DNA from 2 places in the Methyloceanibacter stevinii genome. Region 2 is predicted to be linked to the other one. Evidence: riboswitches for the same ligand, from Rfam matches in the RefSeq annotation. Region 2 holds a riboswitch; the other holds the start of a gene.
What was found. Region 2 has a riboswitch for cobalamin ahead of AUC70_RS05660 (HupE/UreJ family protein). Riboswitches for the same ligand answer to the same signal wherever they lie in the genome.
Positions count from the first base shown of each region.

Region 1: another riboswitch for cobalamin. It lies ahead of AUC70_RS09180 (TonB-dependent receptor plug domain-containing protein); the one in region 2 lies ahead of AUC70_RS05660 (HupE/UreJ family protein).

Region 1 is NZ_LPWE01000011.1:495,454-499,607, forward strand. It holds gene AUC70_RS09160 (MotA/TolQ/ExbB proton channel family protein) at 1-302, shown strand, start outside; gene AUC70_RS09165 (ExbD/TolR family protein) at 299-682, shown strand; gene AUC70_RS09170 (biopolymer transporter ExbD) at 687-1,103, shown strand; gene tolA (cell envelope integrity protein TolA) at 1,100-2,254, shown strand; cobalamin riboswitch at 2,357-2,568, shown strand; gene AUC70_RS09180 (TonB-dependent receptor plug domain-containing protein) at 2,715-4,154, shown strand, end outside.
Region 2 is NZ_LPWE01000010.1:364,334-368,487, forward strand. It holds gene AUC70_RS05645 (cobyric acid synthase) at 1-126, opposite strand, end outside; gene cobO (cob(I)yrinic acid a,c-diamide adenosyltransferase) at 129-746, opposite strand; gene cobU (bifunctional adenosylcobinamide kinase/adenosylcobinamide-phosphate guanylyltransferase) at 743-1,279, opposite strand; gene AUC70_RS05660 (HupE/UreJ family protein) at 1,287-1,916, opposite strand; cobalamin riboswitch at 1,953-2,154, opposite strand; cobalamin riboswitch at 2,530-2,752, shown strand; gene AUC70_RS05665 (DUF1636 family protein) at 2,937-3,287, shown strand; gene cobW (cobalamin biosynthesis protein CobW) at 3,284-4,154, shown strand, end outside.

The DNA.
Region 1 (4,154 bases), on a different contig from region 2:
CGCTAGCACCGCTTCTCGGACTGCTCGGCACCGTCCTTGGCATGATCGAGGCCTTTCAGACGCTTGAGGATGCCGGTACGCGGGCCGATCCAGCTGTCTTGGCGGGGGGTATATGGGAGGCGCTTCTGACCACGGCCGCAGGCATGGCCGTCGCGATCGTGGCCATGATCGCGCTGGTCTGGTTCGAGAGCATTGTCGACGCCGTTCGTCATGACATGAGGACGGCGGCGACGGTTATCCTCCTGCGCGCCCCGGACCAGGAGGCCGAAAGTGCCTGCGGCGAAGAAGAGGTTGCGGCGTGACCAGGCTTTCGTTCGGCGAAGCAAGACGCCGTCGATCTCCCAACATGACGCCGATGATCGACGTGGTGTTCTTGCTTCTCATCTTCTTCATGCTAGCGGCTCAGTTCGGGCACGACATGGCCATGCCGCTCAAACTTGGGGGCGGCCAAAGCGCCTATCGGGGGCCGCCGCGACTGGTGGACATTGCCCCAACCACGCTCAGGCTGAATGGCGAACCGGTCTCAACCGGCCAGATCGTCGGGGGGTTGCAAGCACTGACGGAGAAGCCCAGCGACACGATCATCTTGCGCGCCCGCGACGATGCCGAGCTTCAACGGGTGATCGAGACGATGGAACTGCTCAAAGCAGGGGGATTCTCCAACTTCGTATTGTTGGAGTAGGGCGGTGCGATTCCGAGAAGCTACGCACCGCGCGCGACGGGAGAACATCTTGCCGATGATCAACGTCGTTTTTCTCCTCTTGATATTCTTCCTGCTCACGGCCCAGATCGCGCCACCGCCGCCCTTCGAAGTTGCGGCTCCGAGCGCGGACGAAACGGATCTCGCCGACGGCACGCTTGTGCTCTATCTCGGCGCCGATGGGCGGCTCGGCTTTCGCGAGGCGGTGGGCTATGAGGCTGTGCTGGCCGGTCTGCACGATGCACTGCGCGACCAGTGCGGTGGACCTTGCAGCGATGACACGCGCCCCATCGCCGTGTTGCGAGCGGATAAGTCTGTCAACGGATCGAAATTGGCAGCGCTGCTTCCGAAGCTCGCCGCGCTTGGTCTGCGCGACATCCAATTGGTGACGGTTCGCAAATGAAGCGGCTGCTTGAGGCGACGGTCTTCGTGGCCATCGCCGTCGTTCTGCATCTGGTGGTGTTTGGCTTCTATTCCGAGGCGCCGAGCGATGAGTCCGCGGGAGATGCCGGAGACGTCGTCGTATCGGTCGCGGCGGCGTCCAGCGCGCTGTCGGGGATGGTGGCCGAATGGGAGAAGCCTCCGGAACCTGTTGTGGAGGAGCCGCCTGCGGCCGTTCCAGAGCCGCAAGACAGCTCCGAACAGGAGGTAGAACGCCGGAGTAAAGTGCCGCCGGCCGAGACGGAACCGGCCGAAACCTCTGAGCCTGAATCTCCCCCGGCCGCATCGGAACCGGCTGAAACCGCTGAGCCTGAACCTCTCCCGTCCGAGAAGGCGGACACGAATACCGAGCCCGAACGTGAGGCGCCCAATGAGGTGCCCTCCGATACTCAAGAACGGCTAGAGGCGCCGAAGACGGAGACGGCCGCGCCCGTTCCTCTACCGGCACCGAGCAAAGTCTCCGAGCCAAGCGTGCCGGACAAGACACCGAGCGTGCCGGAACAGAAGCGAAGCGCGCCGGAGAAGAAGCTCAGCGGCCCGGAGCCCCAACCAAAGCAGCCCCCGGCGAAGCGGCCAGAACGCAAGACGCAAGAGCACGTAGACAAGCAACCCAAGACACGCGCTTCGAGACCAGAGCCGACGCCTGCTGGCAGCGCCAGTCGAAACGAGCCGTCGGGGGCGCCCTCGAAGCGCAAATCCTCGTCAGGACAGAGCACAAAAGAGAGTGCGACCGGCAGGGGCAGTCAAAGCCAGCGCGCCGCTGGCGCCAAGCAAGAAAGCGAAAGCGCCGGCCGGAGCAAGACCAGGTCGCGGCCGGCAACAGTCTCCAAGTCGAGCGCGCGCAGCCTCATCGCCAGCTGGGGGGCTCGCATCCGCGCCCGCATCAATGCGCGAAAGCGCAGGCCTGCCGGGAATGCGCACGGTACGACAATTGTGCATTTGCGCGTGGCCACCAGCGGACGGCTTTTGAGCGCGTCTGTGGCCCGGTCCTCGGGAAATTCCGCGTTGGATCGGGCCGCTATGTCCGCGGTGCGCGGCGCCGGGCGATTCCCCGCCGCTCCAAAGGGGCTGACGAATTCGAGCTACTCCTTCTCACAGTCCATACGCTTCTAAAGAGGAAAAACCCGCAGGCCTTAGCGTTGCAAATTTGCAACATGTGCGCTGAAGATCACCCACACGATAGTTTTGTTCTTGGCAAGCCTGAGGTCTTTGATCGAAAATTAAAATCGTTCTGGTTCGGGCGGTTCTCCGTCCGATGAAAAGGGAACGCGGTGGGGCGCTACTTTGCGCCGAATCCGCGACTGCGCCCGCAACTGTAAGCGAAGAGCGGCGCTGAATACGCCACTGAGAGACCGAAGGGATCTCGGGAAGGCCAGCGCTCGCAACGACACGCAAGTCAGGAGACCGGCCAGGACAGCACACCCGGTTTCCGTGCGGCGCGCGCGTGAACGGCGGACTCCTCCGTAGTGGTGGCGCAATGCAACCGTCTGCGGCTGGGGGTCTCCCCCTCCAATGACATTTACATAGTCTGCCGCGCGGCTTCAGTGCTGCGCGGAACACGGGGGGGTGTTCGATGAGACATTCTATATGGGCCTTTGGTGCGACCGTTTTGGCCGCGGGTGCTGCGCTGCCCGATAGCGCAAGGGCGCAAGATTTTGAGCCATTTCAGCTCGACGCGATCATCGTTGGCGGCGGTCTGACGCCGATCGAGGCCGAGCGCTACGGCCGCTCGGTCACGGTGGTCGAGTCGAAGGATCTGCAAGAGCAACAGATTCGGCATACGTCGGAAGGGCTGCGGGCGCTGCCCGGTGTCGAGGTCAGTCAAACGGGCGGCGTCGGCGGCTTGACACAAGTTCGCATTCGCGGCTCAGAGGGCAACCACACGCTGGTGCTGATCGACGGCATCAAGGTCGCCGATCCCACGAGCGGCGAATACGACTTCGCGAACATGTTGTCCGATGGCATTGAACGCGTCGAGGTGCTCCGCGGACCGCAATCCTCAATCTTTGGGTCCAACGCGATCGGCGGTGTGGTCAACGTCATTACCAAGACCGCGACGGAACCGGGCTTTCACGCGTATGGCGAGGGCGAGTTGGGCTCTGAAGAGAGCATCGGCGGGAATCTATCCCTCAACTACGCCAACGACTATGCGCGGCTGACGGTTTCCGGCGCGCAGCGGAACACGGATGGCTACAATTTTTCCGGTGGACCGAGCGACGGGGCCGATGGCAACGCGATCGGCACGCTCAACGCGCGCGCCGAGTTCGACGTAAACGACGATATTGTAATCGGGACGACCTTTCGGCGGATCGACCGCAATTCGGAGTACGATCAATTCAACTACGGTGCGGCGACGGTTGCCGACTTGGTGACCGATGCGAACCTCGAGACCGACGTCACCAATAACTTTGCGTCCGCGTACGCAACGATGGACGCCTGGAACAAGCGCTTCCGGAGCGAATTCTTCTTCGGTCTCGCCGATATCGATACCATCGACATCGACAACGGTGCAAAAACCTTCGACACGACATCGACCCGGCAGCAGCTGCATTATCGGGGGACAGTGGCGCTCGATAATGCGGATGTTGAGAGCGCGAATCATCTCGTCAGTACCCAGATCGAAAGCGAGTATGAGACGTTCAAGAATAACGATGCTCAGCTCGTCTACAGTCCCTCGCAGCTCCAGAAAGAGTCGCGTCAACTCTATGGATATGTGTTGGAGTATCGCGGCAGCTTCTTCGACGATAACCTCACCATTCAGGCAACGGGACGTCACGACGAGAATGACGATTTCGAAGACACGGATACATGGTCCGTAGGCTTGTCCTATCTTCTGCCGAACCAGACCAGCCGGCTGCATACGTCCGCCGGCACGGCCGTGCAGAACCCAACGTTCTACGAGCAGTTCGGTTACGACCCGGCGACGTTCATCGGCAATCCAAACCTGACGCCCGAGGAGAGCATCGGTTACGATATCGGGCTTGAGCAGCGTCTCTGGCAGGATCGGGTGGTC
Region 2 (4,154 bases):
GTTTTGCGGCTTGAAGGGCAAGACCTTCAGTCCACGGGACACGAGTGCGCGCGCCAGCCCGGCCACGATCAGGGACTTGCCCACATCGGAGCCCGTGCCCTGAAACATGAGCGCGCGGGCGGTCATCGCTAGAATTCGATGCCGGCTTGCGCCTTCACCCCGGCGGCGAAATGGTGCTTCACCAGCGTCATGTCCGTGACGAGGTCCGCGGCTTCGATCAGTGCCGGTTTGGCGTTGCGCCCCGTCACGATCACATGGAGGTCCGGGCGTCGCGCCTTCAGCGTGGCCACGACTTCGTCGAACGGCAGATAGTCGTAGCGCAGGGCGATGTTCAGCTCGTCGAGAATGACGAGGCCGAAGCTGGGGTCGTCCATCAGCTCGACCGCCTTGGCCCAAGCACGCTCCGCCGCGGCGATATCGCGTTCCAGATCCTGGGTCTCCCAGGTGAAGCCTTCGCCCATGGAATACCAGGCGACCTGATCGCCGAAACGCTCAAGCGCATCGCGCTCCGCCGTGTGCCAGGCGCCCTTGACGAACTGCACGATGCCGACGCGTTTGCCCCGGCCGATCATGCGTAAGGCAAGACCGAAAGCCGCCGTCGACTTGCCCTTGCCCGTTCCGGTGTGAACGATCAGGAGGCCCTTCTCGACGGTCTTCTCGGCAACTTCGGCATCCTGCGCCTTTTTGCGGTTCGCCATCTTGGCGCGATGGCGCTCAAGGTCTTTTTCATCGACCGACTTGGTCATGTGCTTCCTTTCACCACGAGAGGTTGCCCGGCGACCACGAAGATCACCCGGCTGGCGATGGCGGCAACGCGCTGGTTGAGACGCCCTTGCGCGTCCCGGAACGCGCGCCCCAGCGGCGTTTCCGGCACCAGCCCCAGACCCACTTCGTTCGAGACGAGCACGGTGGCGCTCTCGCGGGCGTGCAAAGCCTGCTCCAGTTCCGTCATCGCGTGTTCGATATCGTAGGGACCGTGCATGATATTGGAGAGCCACAAGGTCAAACAGTCCACCAGCACGACGGCTCCCTTGGGTGCCGCGCCTATGGCGTCGTGCAGATCGTGGGGCGCCTCGAGAGTCTGCCAACCGGCTTCACGCTGGGCCCGGTGCTCGGCGATACGCACCGCCATCTCGTCGTCATGCGCTTCGGCCGTGGCGATATAGACCCATGGGCGGGGCAGACTGGTGACGAAGCTCTCGGCGAAACGGCTCTTTCCGGAGCGGGCGCCCCCGAGGACGAAGGTGATCCCCTCGTCCTCGAGATCGGTACCTGACATTGAACCGCTATGCGCTGGGGATGATCTGCCCGAGCAGCGTCGCAAGACCGATGCCGACGACCACGGCGCCGGCCAGACGGGGCGCAATGGCCGAGACGGACGGGGAGCGCATGCGGAAGAGCATGGCGACACCGACGCTAAGCGCGCTCTGGATGATCACGAGACCGAGCAGATAGGCCACAAGCGGCGTCGACTCCGCCCCGAAGATCGACTCGCCATAGGCATAGCCATGAGCCAGGCCGGCAATGCCGAACAGCACCGTCCAGGCGGCCAGCGGAAGGGCGCGGCCACCGGCAAGCACAACGCCGGCAATTACCACGGACAGAGCCACGATCAGTTCGGCGCCGGGCATCTGGAACCCGCCGACATGGATGCCGACACCGATGGCTGATGCCCCGACGAAGAGAACGGGCAGGCCGAGATTGAGACCGCCGACGCCAACCGCAACACCCACGGCGATGAGAAAGGCGAGATGGTCAAGCCCGATCACAGGGTGAGCGAGGCCGGAAAGGAAGCCTTGGGCGAAGGTCGACGGCAAGACGCCGCCCATCGCGTGATGCGCCGAGGCCGGCGCTGCGGTGAGCACAAGCGCGGCGAGCGCCAAAAACGCGGTGCGCTGGAGTGAAGAACGGGTCATATGATCCCCCTTGCGCCCTCCACCCGAGGGCGCGGTTCAAGGTTTGCGCCGCGGCAGGTTTCCTGGCTTCGCGGGTCTGCGCATCCCCTCCACCTTCCCGGAGCGGTGGCTCCAGTGGCCTGAGGAGGGGCGCTCTCCGCTTACAGTTGCGGGGGCAGCCACGGAATTGGGTAATGACCCTCACCGTATTCCCTTCTTGTATCCGCCTCATGCGGAAACCATCGGCGCCCCGACTATAGCGACGTTCGCATGCGCCGCAACCAAGCTCGTGACGCCGTGTGGGGGTAGGGCGGCTGAGTTAGGGGGGCTATTGACGGCAGTCGCCGTCTCTTTCCTTTGACCGGCACTCGTTGTGAAGCTCTCCCGACTTTGGCCGGCCGGATGTGGTGACCTCGTCATAGTCGCTTGTCGGCCATTGCGAGCAGTTCCTGCACCAGTGCCAGGTATCGCTCCCCTTCCTCTTCCGGTAGGTGGGCATGCGGGCATCCTCCATAGGTTGTTTATGGTGGCATAATACTCGTATTACGTGCTTTTCTCAACACGGCGACCCAAGGGTGAACTAGGCAAGGGCGAGCGGGGCAAGGCCCGCATTGACAAACACACGCCCGGAGCCCTTATGTGCCTGATCGACGGTTGCTCATTTCGAGCGAACAGGGAACGCGGTATGGGGATGTCCCAAATCCGCGGCTGCCCCCGCAACTGTAAGCGGCGAGCCCACGGAACGGTTTCGATACCGGTCTTGGGCGCCCGAGCCATCGCCACTGGGGTCGACCCGGGAAGGCGGCGAAGGGAGAGACCCGCGAAGCCAGGAGACCTGCCGTCGATCTAGTCGTCAGCCGGGCGGGGTGCCTCTGCGACGGTTGGATCTTCGTCCGGCCCGAATCTGGGCCGACTTGCACCCTGTCTGCTGTGGCTTTCGCTTGAGATCGCCGAGGGATTTATCAGGGTGACAACTCCCCTAGACGCCAAGGGCACTGCCGCCAAGGCCCCGGAAGGGCCGACCGTCTATGTCTGCGTGACCTGCCGCAAGCCGGGCGAGGTCGGCGATGGACCACGCGCGGGGCTCCTGCTCGCCGAGGCCACCGCCGAGGCGCGCACGGGACGGGTGTTACGGTCCGCCAGGTCGAATGCCTTGCCAATTGCCGCCGCTCGCTCAGTGCCGCGATGCGGAAGAAAGACAGCTGGACTTATGTCTTCGGTGACTTGACCGCCCCGGACGATGCGACAGCTCTCATCGACGGCGCGATGCTTCTCGCGGAGTCCGATGACGGACTTTTGCCCTGGAGGGGCCGGCCCGAAGCCCTGAAGGGCGGCCTCGTCGCCCGTGTTCCACCCCTCGTACTCGGCCCCATTCCGGAGGATTTCGAATGAATTCTGTCGCCCGCATTCCCTGCACGATCGTGACCGGCTTTCTCGGCTCGGGAAAGACCACGCTCATCCGGCACGTGCTCGCCAACACGGGCGGGCGGCGTCTGGCCGTGATCGTCAACGAATTCGGTGACGTCGGTATTGACGGCGAGATCCTCAAAGGCTGCGGCGACGAGAACTGCAGCGAGGAGAACATCGTCGAACTGGCCAATGGCTGCCTGTGCTGCACGGTTGCAGACGAGTTCGTGCCCGCGCTCGACGAGATCCTGGCGGCCGAGCCGCCGGTCGACCACATCGTCATCGAAACTTCCGGTCTCGCGCTGCCCAAGCCCCTGGTCCAGGCCTTCCACTGGCCGGCGATCAAGAACCGCGTCACAGTGGACGGGGTCGTGGCGGTCGTTGACGGGGCGGCGCTGGCTGACGGTCAGGTCTCCGCCGACATCGAAGCGCTCTCGGCACAGCGCGCCGCCGACGATGCGCTCGATCATGACGACCCCATTGAGGAGGTCTTCGAGGATCAAATCGCCTGTGCCGATCTGATTGTCCTGAACAAGCGCGATCTGCTCGACACGGACGGGCTGCAGCGCGCTATGAAGACGGTGACCGACGCTCTCCCGCGCGGCATCGGTGTGGTGACCGTGTCGGAAGGGAAGGTCGACGCCACGGCCCTGCTTGGTCTCGGCATCGGCGCGGAGGACGACATCGAAAACCGCATGACCCACCATGACAGCGAAGAGGACCACGACCACGACGACTTCGATACGTTCGTGGTTCCGATCGCAGAGGTCGCCGATCCCGCAGACATCGCGAAGCGCATCGCCGATTTGGCCGAGGCACATGATATCTTGCGCGTGAAGGGCTTCGCCGCCG